DNA from 3 places in the Mesorhizobium sp. WSM4828 genome. Region 1 is predicted to be linked to each of the others. Evidence: predicted binding sites of a transcription regulator. Region 1 holds the regulator's gene; each other region holds the start of a gene.
The links. The regulator LexA, encoded in region 1, represses DNA repair genes until DNA is damaged. The targets are predictions, from matches to a motif close to TGTTCNNNNTGTGTTCNG.
Positions count from the first base shown of each region.

Region 2: AC0L2X_RS27520 (helicase-related protein) is a predicted target of LexA. The motif match lies at 1,278-1,295, and genes of this name have one in related genera.
Region 3: AC0L2X_RS17430 (ImuA family protein) is a predicted target of LexA. The motif match lies at 1,815-1,832, and genes of this name have one in related genera.

Region 1 covers NZ_JBVVQK010000011.1:179,479-182,755, reverse strand. Annotated here, with positions in the region: gene kynU (kynureninase) at 1-1,104, opposite strand, end outside; gene lexA (transcriptional repressor LexA) at 1,552-2,286, shown strand; gene AC0L2X_RS15425 (ComEC/Rec2 family competence protein) at 2,280-3,277, opposite strand, start outside.
Region 2 covers NZ_JBVVQK010000033.1:28,904-32,180, reverse strand. Annotated here, with positions in the region: gene AC0L2X_RS27530 (FAD-dependent oxidoreductase) at 1-91, opposite strand, end outside; gene AC0L2X_RS27525 (TetR/AcrR family transcriptional regulator) at 175-759, shown strand; gene AC0L2X_RS27520 (helicase-related protein) at 1,462-3,277, shown strand, end outside.
Region 3 covers NZ_JBVVQK010000014.1:13,068-16,344, reverse strand. Annotated here, with positions in the region: gene AC0L2X_RS17435 (DUF6504 family protein) at 1-761, opposite strand, end outside; gene AC0L2X_RS17430 (ImuA family protein) at 694-1,791, opposite strand; gene AC0L2X_RS17425 (metallopeptidase family protein) at 1,975-2,397, shown strand; gene AC0L2X_RS17420 (DUF1737 domain-containing protein) at 2,562-2,768, opposite strand; gene AC0L2X_RS17415 (HpcH/HpaI aldolase/citrate lyase family protein) at 2,797-3,277, opposite strand, start outside.

The sequences.
Region 1 (3,277 bases):
GCGAAAATCGCCGATCACGCCACGTTCGATCAGCGCGCGCATGATCTGGTAGCCATGCTCATGCATGAATGAAATCTGGCTGCCGCGTTTTTCCCCGTCGCGCGTGCTTTCGAGCGTGAGCCCGTAAGTGCCGCACTTTGCCTCGACAAGCTCGATGAACAGATCGGCCAGCGCAATGCTCTTCTTGCGCACCGCCGTCATGTCGACATCGTTCCAGATGTCGAGCGCGCCCTTCAGCGTGCGCATCGACAGGATCGGCTGGGTGCCGCACAGAAACCGGCGGATGCCGGTGCCGGCCGCATAGCCTGGCTCGAAGGCGAAGGGCCGTGCATGGCCCCACCAGCCGGTGAGCGGCTGCTGGATGTCGGCAAGATGCCGCTCAGCCGCATAGATGAAGGCAGGCGCGCCCGGTCCGCCATTCAGATATTTGTAAGTGCAGCCAACGGCAAAATCGGCTTTTGCCTTGTCGAGCTCGACTGGCATCGCACCGGCGGTGTGGCAGAGATCCCAGACGATCATCGCCCCGGCTTCCTGGGCCCTGCGCGTCAGCGCCGGCATGTCGCGCAGTTCGCCCGACTTGTAGTTGACGTGGTTGACCAGCACCACGGCGGTGCGTGCGTCGATCAGCTCCTCGATGCTCGGCGCGTCGACCCCCGAGAGGCGCAGCAGCGTATCTTTTCGCGTCGAAACCACACCCTCAGCCATGTAGAGGTCCGTCGGAAAGCTATCGCCCTCGGCGACGATGACCTGCCGCTCCGGTCGCATAGCCATGGCGGCGTGCAGCAGCTTGTAGATGTTGACCGACGTCGTGTCGCAGACCACCGTCTGGCCGGCCGCGGCGCCAATCAGGCGCCCGAGCTGGTCGCCGAGTTCGAGCGGCATGTTGAACCAGCCGGCCACGTTCCAGGCGCGGATAAGATCATGCGACCATTCTTCGGTCGCGGCCTTGCGCAATTCATCGAAAGCGGCACGTGAAGCAGCTCCTAGCGAATTGCCGTCGAGATAGATCACTCCTTGCGGCAACACAAAGCGGTCGCGCATCGCGCGCAGCGGATCCGCGGCATCCATCGCCTTTACGGCCACGAGATCGGGAATTCCTGTCATGATTTGCCTGCTCCCCCAAGATCCAACGCAACGCCGGACACGCATCGACTGTTCTTCCATTACCTGGTTGCGCGCAGCAAGACTCCACCGGCGAGAAGCAGCCTGACCAGGCGATGGAAACCAGGACCTAACCCGAGGTTGGCGTTTTGAGTTCGTTTCGTTCACGGTGCATTGACCAAACCGCACACTCGATAGGGTTCACTTCCGTGCCATTTGCCGACCGACGGCCGATGCCAATGTGGCCTTCCGGGAAGCCAGAAGGGCGCAAACGAAAGCAGAATCAAGGCGATGAGGCTCGCGACGGTGAAAGTGCGGTACCCCGGTTAGGGGACGTCGTTTGTTTCCCGAGCCTTAACGCATTCATTAAACTTTAAACAGTTGCGGAACACAACTGGAACAGATAGTGTTTGTTCTGGGTTTGTTTTTCTGATTCTGTTGGGGGTCGCTATGCTGACACGCAAACAACACGAACTGCTTATGTTCATCCACGAAAGATTGAAGGAAAGCGGTATCCCGCCTTCCTTCGACGAGATGAAGGAAGCGCTCGACCTGGCTTCCAAATCGGGAATCCACCGGCTTATTACGGCACTGGAGGAGCGCGGCTTCATTCGCCGTTTGCCCAACCGGGCCCGTGCGCTGGAGGTGCTGCGCCTGCCTGACTCGATCGCCCCCGGCCTCAATGCGGCACGCAAGTTCTCGCCGAGTGTCATCCAGGGCAGTCTTGGGCAAGGCGGTCCGCGGCAAGGCAAGCCGACATCGTCGCGCGTCCCTGCGGCCGGAAATGACGACGATGTCGTCGCCGCCGTTTCGATCCCGGTGATGGGCCGCATCGCCGCCGGTGTGCCGATCGACGCCATCCAGCACCAGACGCATTCGATTTCGGTGCCGCCGGATATGATCATGGGCGGCGAGCATTATGCGCTCGAGGTCAAAGGCGATTCGATGATCGAGGCTGGCATTTTCGACGGCGACACGGTGATCATCCGCAATGCCGATACGGCGAGCCCCGGTGAGATCGTGGTGGCACTGGTCGACGAGGAGGAAGCGACGCTGAAGCGGTTCCGCCGCAAGGGCGCTTCGATCGCCCTGGAAGCCGCCAATCCGGCCTACGAGACGCGCATCTTCGGACCAGACAGGGTCAAGGTGCAAGGCAAGCTCGTCGGACTGATCCGCCGCTACTGAGCTCCGCCCTTGGCGCCGGCTTTGGGTTTGTCGGCCCTGCGGTATGGCGGCAGGCCCCGCGCCGCGCGTGAAAATTTCCGCTGCACGTGCCAGGGCCGGTATGATTTTTCGACTGCGAAACGGATTTCGGCGCGTGTTGCCGCTTGTGGATCGAAATAGACGGCGGCACTTCCCGCGCGCGCCAGTTGCCGTTTGGTGACGACGAGGACCAGCCGGTCGTAGTAGCAGGGGTTATGGGCGGTGGCGTCGTCGATGACGATCAAACTGGCAAAGGCGCAGGCTGGCCGCGCAGTATTGCGGTCCTTGGCTTGCGCGATGATCGCGCCGGATGGATGCCTGGCAAGGCAGAGGCCGTCCGTGCAAATGAACGGCATGCCCGGCGGTAGTTCGGCCGGATCGGCAATGTCGAATTGCGGGTCGTTCTTTCCAGGTGTTTCCGGCGCGACGATAGCCTCTGATGTGAGCGCGCGTTTCCAGTTGTCGATGGTGAACTCATTCGGGCGTGCCCGGTTGATCGCGAGTTCACCGCTCCCAATCGGCAGCGCGACCAGCCGTGCGTCCTCCGAGATCAATACATCGGGTACGCGCGTCTGCGTTGTCGTCAGCAAGCCGGCGAGCGCAAAAGGAAGTGCCGCGAGCCGCAACCAGGTCGTCGCCATGCTGGCAATGACGAGGGCGATCGTCACCAGAAGGACGGATCTCAGCGAAATCAGCCCGACCGCATCGATCGGCGAGCGCTCGGAGATCCACCCGGACAGGGCGATCATCGCCGTTAGCCCCTTGCCCATCACATAGAGGAACGGCCCATCCGCACCGAACGGCATCGCCAGCGCGCTGAGAACGGCGAAGGGCATGACGACCAGTGAGACGATGGGCATGATGGCCAGATTGGCGAACAGGCTGAGCGGCGCCACGCGCTGGAAGTGCCATATGGCGAAAAGCGCCGTGGCGCTCCCTGCAATGATCGAGGTCATCGCTAGGCCGCCCATGC
Region 2 (3,277 bases), on a different contig from region 1:
GGTCGACCCCGGCCTGGTGCAGCACGATGGACAGCGCCAAGCCGGTTGGGCCGGCGCCAATAATCAGGACGTCCGTTGTATCGGGCAACATTTTCTCTCTCCATTTGTCACCATATGTTGACTTTTTAGCCGAAGCCATTGCATTTGTCAACGGTCGTTGGCATATGCATTTTCATGGCCGAGAATCAGTCGAAGAAACCCAGCAAGTCGGATCGCACCCGGGCTCAGATTCTTGAGGCCGCGAGGCTCCTGTTCGCCGAACGCGGCTATGACGGCGCCTCGATCCGTGACGTCGCGGCCCATGCTTCGATCGATCCGGCCATGGTGATCCGCTATTTCCGCAGCAAGGACGAGTTGTTTGCCAGGGCGGCGGTCGTCGATCTGAAATTGCCCGCACTACGGGTGATCGACCGAACCGACATCGGCAAGACACTGATCAGGCGATTTCTCGAAATCTGGGAAGATCCGACCAACGGTACCGGCATGGCAATTCTGCTGCGTTCGGCGACGTCGAACGAATTTGCCGCCGAAAAGTTGCGCGATGTATTTGCCAACCAGGTGAGGCCCCTGGTTGCGGCGGTCGCTGATCCCGCCGATGCGGGCCGGCGGGCCGGGCTCATTTCCAGCCAGTTGCTGGGATTGGCGATGTGCCGGTACCTGCTGCGGCTCCCGCCGGTCGTCGCCCTGTCTCACGACGAAATCATCCAGAACGTTGGCCCCACATTGCAGCGCTATGCCGTCGGAGCGGACGTATCCTGAACAAGCCGTTCGGCATGGTTGGCCGAGTTCTGAGCCTCACGCACTAAGCGCGTCGACCCGATGGCCATGATGCCGCGTGTGCCGAACCAGTACACAAAGGTTAACGGCCGCTGCGCAACCTGTGCAAAAACCGACCGGCAGCATGTGGATTCTCGGTGGAAAAGCTGTTCACAACACAACATGTTGCAGTGAACAAACCAAGAAACTTCGGCTATCTCTGATTCGTCGCCGATTCGTTCCGGTTTTGAGCGGAACGTTAACGGCGAGAGCTGAAAACACCCTCGAAATGATTAAAGCGCATTAGGAAACATCAATAATTTCATAATGTTGCGCGAAGCAGGTTGGCCGGCCACGATCATTCACCGGCAAAGGTTAACCGTGGTGCTGGCTTGGATGCCGCCTGCATGAATCGGGCCAGTTTCCGGGATTCAGCATGTGGTGAGATTCGCCGGCAGAAAGCCCAGATGTAGCCGTGAACAAAACCTGAATCAGCGCGAGTCAGTGATTCGTCGCTGATTCGTTCCAGACTCGTTCCAACTGTTAATCGGGAACAGATTTTTGGCTTTGAAGCGACCAATCGGCCCGCCCTCGGCACATTCCGCTTTCGCTTCGCGCCCGAAATCCCTATGTGTCGCCTGTCATACGCGGCCAATATGGGCGCGCTCCCGACAATGCGAGGCAGAGAGCCTTATTTCCAGGCCGATGAACATCCATCCGAAACACACTGAACCGCTGATCCTGTCGGGTCGAGACGTGACGGCCGTGCTCGGCCCGACCAACACCGGCAAGACCCATCTCGCCATCGAACGCATGGTGGCGCATGAAAGCGGCGTCATCGGCCTGCCGCTCAGGCTGCTTGCCCGCGAGGTCTATACGCGCGTCTGCGAGAAGGTCGGCGCCCATAAGGTTGCGCTCATCACCGGCGAGGAAAAGATCCAGCCGGCTGGCGCGAAATACTCGGTCTGCACCGTGGAAGCGATGCCGCGCGAGACCGACGCCGCCTTCGTTGCCATCGACGAGGTCCAGCTCGCCGGCGATCTCGAACGCGGCCACATCTTCACCGATCGCATCCTGCATCTGCGCGGCCGCCAGGAGACGCTGCTGCTGGGTGCGGCCACCATGCACGGCATCCTGCAGCGCCTGCTGCGGGGCGTGTCGGTGGTGACCCGGCCACGGCTATCGCACCTTGCCTATGCCGGCTCGAAGAAGCTGACCCGCCTACCGCGGCGCACCGCGATCGTCGCTTTCTCGGCCGACGAGGTCTATGCCATCGCCGAGCTGATCCGCCGCCAGCAGGGCGGTGCCGCCGTCGTGCTCGGCGCACTCAGCCCGCGCACCCGCAACGCCCAGGTGGCCCTGTTCCAGTCGGGCGACGTCGACTATCTCGTCGCCACCGACGCCATCGGTATGGGCCTCAATCTCGACCTCGACCACGTCGCCTTCGCCCAGAACCGTAAATTCGACGGCTACCAGTACCGCAACCTGACGGCGGCCGAGCTCGGCCAGATTGCCGGCCGCGCCGGCCGGCATCTGCGCGACGGCACCTTCGGCGTCACCGGCCAGGTCGATCCGCTGGATGAGGAACTGGTCAAGAAGATCGAGGCGCATGATTTCGACCCGGTGAAAGTGCTGCAGTGGCGCACCGCGCATTTCGATTTCGCCAACCTCGATGCGCTGAAGCGCTCGATTGAGACCAACGCCCCGGTCGAAGGTCTGACGCGCGCACTGCCGGCAGTAGACGCGCAGGCGCTCGAGCATCTGTCGCGCGACGAGGACGTCCGGGCACTCACCACCGATGCCAGACGCGTGGCGCTGCTGTGGGAAGCCTGCGCGCTGCCCGACTACAGGAAGATCGCGCCGGCCCAGCACGCCGACTTGATCGCCTCCATCTACATGGACCTTGCCAGGCACGGCCATGTCGACGAGAACTACATGGCCGAGCAGGTGCGCCGTGCCGATACCACCGAAGGCGACATCGACACGCTATCGCACAGGATTGCCCATATCCGCACATGGACCTTCGTTTCAAACCGGCCCGGCTGGCTGGCCGATCGGGCACACTGGCAGGAAAAGACGCGCGAAATCGAAGACAGATTGTCGGATGCGCTGCATGAGCGGTTGACGAAACGTTTTGTAGACCGCAGGACTTCCGTCCTCATGCGGCGCCTTAGAGAAAACACGATGCCTGAAGCCGAAATCAGCCCAACCGGAACCGTCCTCGTCGAAGGCCATCACGTCGGCGAGTTGCAGGGTTTCCGCTTCACCGCCGACCAGAGCGCCGGCGGCGAGGACGCCAAGGCAGTGCGGGCGGCGGCGCAGAAGGCGCTTGCCGCCGAGTTCGAGGCGCGGGCCGAGCGCTTCGGCGCCTCTGCCAATGGCGACATCGCGCTGGGTTCGGATGGCACGCTGCGCTGGATCGGCGCGCCGATCGGCACGCTGGTTGCCGGCGAGGACGCTTTGAAGCCGCGTCTCGTTCTGCTCGCCGACGAGCAACTCACCGGCCCGGCCCGCGACAAGG
Region 3 (3,277 bases), on a different contig from region 1:
AGCAGCAGCGCCAGCCGCCTTGCGCCCTCGCCGCGACGCTCGAGGTCGCTCTTCAAGGTGGTCGCCAGCATGCCGGTCAGCCGCTCGATGTCCTCGGTCAGCATGATCGGCTCGGCAAGGTGACGCTCGACCGAAAGCGGTGCCACCGGCAGGCGCGGCGACACGGCCTCCTCAAGGCGGCCGAGCGCCTGGTCGAGGCGCAAGAGCAGCGATGCGCCGAAGCGGCGGGCCAGCGGCGCGCGCGGTGCTGCCATGACGGCGCCCGCCGTGCGCAGGCCGACGCTTTCGAGGCTGGCGCGGACCTCCGGGCCGATGCGCAGCGCCGCCAGCGGCAAGGGCGCGAGAAGCGCTTCCTCCTCGCCATCGGGAACGATGCGGTCGCCGGCAAACCGCGCCGCCGCCCAGGCAGCACCAGGCGTGGCGGCAAGCCCGGCGCGGACATCGAAGCCCTGATGGAAAAAACGCGACAGGATATCGTCCAGCATCGAGCGTTCGCCGCCGAAAAGATGGGTGCAGCCGGTGACGTCGAGATAGAGGCCGTCGGTCCCGTCGAGCGCCACCAGCGGGGTATAGCGGTCGCACCAGTCGGCGAGGCCTTCGAGCAGGCGCCGGTCGGCCTCCGGATCGGCCTCCACGATGTCGATCGAGGGATGCATGGCGCGCGCATCGGCTATGCCCATGCCGCGCTTCAGATTAAGCGCCTCGCCCCGCTCGTCGAGGGCGGCGATGCGCTGGGTGTTCCCTTGGCGATGGCTGATCACGAGCGGTGGGTGAGATGGCGGCAGGTGATCCGACGGCCGGGAACGCCAGGACCGCCCCAGACGCTGCCGCAGGATCCTCTCGGCGGCGAGATGCGGAAACCACAGGGACAGGACTCTTTGGCCGTTCTGGGGTCCATTCCTGAGACCTTCTTTCCTCGCCCCGTCTTTCTTCGAATATGCGTTCATCGGGGTTCCACTCCAGTGTGAATTTTCCGGGCAAGGCCGTGCGGCTCTTGCCGATGGTGACGGTGAAGGCGGGCCGGCCGATCGAGCCGGCGAGCGGGCCGGCGAGCGTCTCGCGCGCTGCCGCCGGTGCCGGCGACAGGACGAGGCGGACCGGTGCTGCCGTCGGCTCGGGCTCGCCGGCCTGGCGCAGCAGGAACAGCGGCCGGCCGGCACTCTGCGCCCGGGCGTGCAGCCGCCGCGTCGCGGTGAGGTCCAGCCGCTGCGGGCTGCCGCGGATTTCGAGGATGACAGCGGCCAGCGCCGTCATCCTGGCAGCCTCCTCGGCGACCCACAGCGCATCGGGTAGCCTTGGCGCCTCGGAAAACAGCAATTGCTCCGGCTCGATGCCGAAGAAGGCGTGAAGCCCCCGGGCATAGGGAAAGCCGGCCTCGCGGAAAACCTCGGATGTGCCGATCCACAGCACCGGCAGTCGCGGCCCCTGACTGAGGATCAGGCTGACGAGCGACAAGGCAAAACCGGCGACGGCCCCGGCATCGCGGGTCGCGGCGCCATGAAACTCGCTCAGCGCCGCCTTCGGCAGGCCGCCGCTCAGCGCAGCATCGAGGCGCTCGGCGCCGGTGCGCAAAAACGCATCGGGCGGCGCCACGGCGAGGCCGCGGCGGACAATGGTCAGATTCCGAGCGGGTGCCGGATGCCGAGAGGGTGCCGGACTCTGACGAGGGACATCCGCGTCAAACGACGAACCGGCCGGCGCCTCCAGGCGTTCGGGCAAGGTCCCTTCGATCTTCGCGATCTGGCGGCGCAGGGCAAAAACAGTCTCCCGCGCCACGGCGCTTGTCGCCATGACGGTCAGCTTCCACTCACAATTGTTCCTGTTATGTTCCTATAGATTCCAGAGGCCGCCCGAAGAGTCAAGCGGAGTCATGGAGAATTTATTCCTGTAGTTGGGGCATGACACGGGCGCTCCAGTCCGATCATTTGCCGAGTCCGGCCTGAAAGCCTATATGCCGGGATCAAAGGACAAAGCATGGCTCGCATCTACCAAACACGCATCTGGCACGACCAGCTTTCGCCAACGATGGAGGAAATCGAGCTCCTGGCGCTGGAGGCCTATGCCCATCTGCCCGAGGAGTTTCGCAAGCTGACCGGCGAGATCGTCATTCAGATCGCCGAATTCCCGACCGACGAGATCATGGACGACCTTTCGCTGGAAACGCCCTTCGACCTGCTCGGCCTGTTCGAGGGGCGCGGCATCGCCGAGCGCTGGAATCCGCAGACCGGCGAGGGGCCGAACCGCATCACGCTCTATCGCCGCGCCATCCTCGACTACTGGGCCGAGAACGAGGAAACGCTGGGCGACATCGTCACCCATGTGCTGATCCACGAGATCGGCCACCATTTCGGCCTGTCGGACGACGATATGGAGAAGATCGAAGAGGCAGCGGAGTAGGATGTGCTGATATTCAGGTGATGCCGGCCTGCGAACGGCGGTTTCCTGCGCTTCCGGTGCTCACGTACCCAAAAGTACGCTCCGCTCCGGTTCTCGGAATCCACCATTCTCGGCGCGGCCTGACCTGAATCTCAACACACCCTGCTTCGGCGCTTTTGCAAAGCCTACCAGTCGCTGAGCTTGGTGTCGGGGCCGTATTCCTGGCCCTCGATGTCCTTCACCACCGCCTGGGCGCAGCGCATGGTCTTGGCCTCCTTGTCATAGGCATAGGTCGGCGAGCCGAACAGGTGCCAGCCCTTGTTGAGCGCCGCCGTCACCTTGTGGCAGAAGCTGGCGTCGTCCGGGCCGGACAGAAAGCGGTAGAGTTTCATTCTTCAATCCTGTCGTCAGTTGCGATAATCATGCGCGAACAGCGGCGGCCTTCGCCAGCAGTTTTTCGGCCTGCGCCAGATGCAGCCGCTCGACCATCTTGCCGTTCAGCGCAACTACCGCCCTACCGGTATTTTCGGCGAGCGCGAAGGCTTCCTTGATCGTGCGCGCCTCGGCCAATGCTTCAGGCGACGGTGCAAAGGCGCGGTTCGCGGCCTCGATCTGGGCTGGATGGATCAGCGACTTGCCGTCAAAACCCATGGCGGCCGCTTCCGTGCACTCGCGCGCAAAGCCGTCCATATCGCTAAAATCATTGAAGACGCCATCGAGCAGGTCAAGGCCGCCGGCACGCGCCGCGAGCACCATCTGCATCAGCCATGGCACGAGATAGCGCCGGTCGGGCGTGGCGAGAATGCCTGTGTCCTTGACCAGATCATTCGTTCCGGTAACGAAACAAACCAGTCGAGAGGCCGGATCGCGGCCGAGCTCAGCGATCGGCCCGATGTTGAGC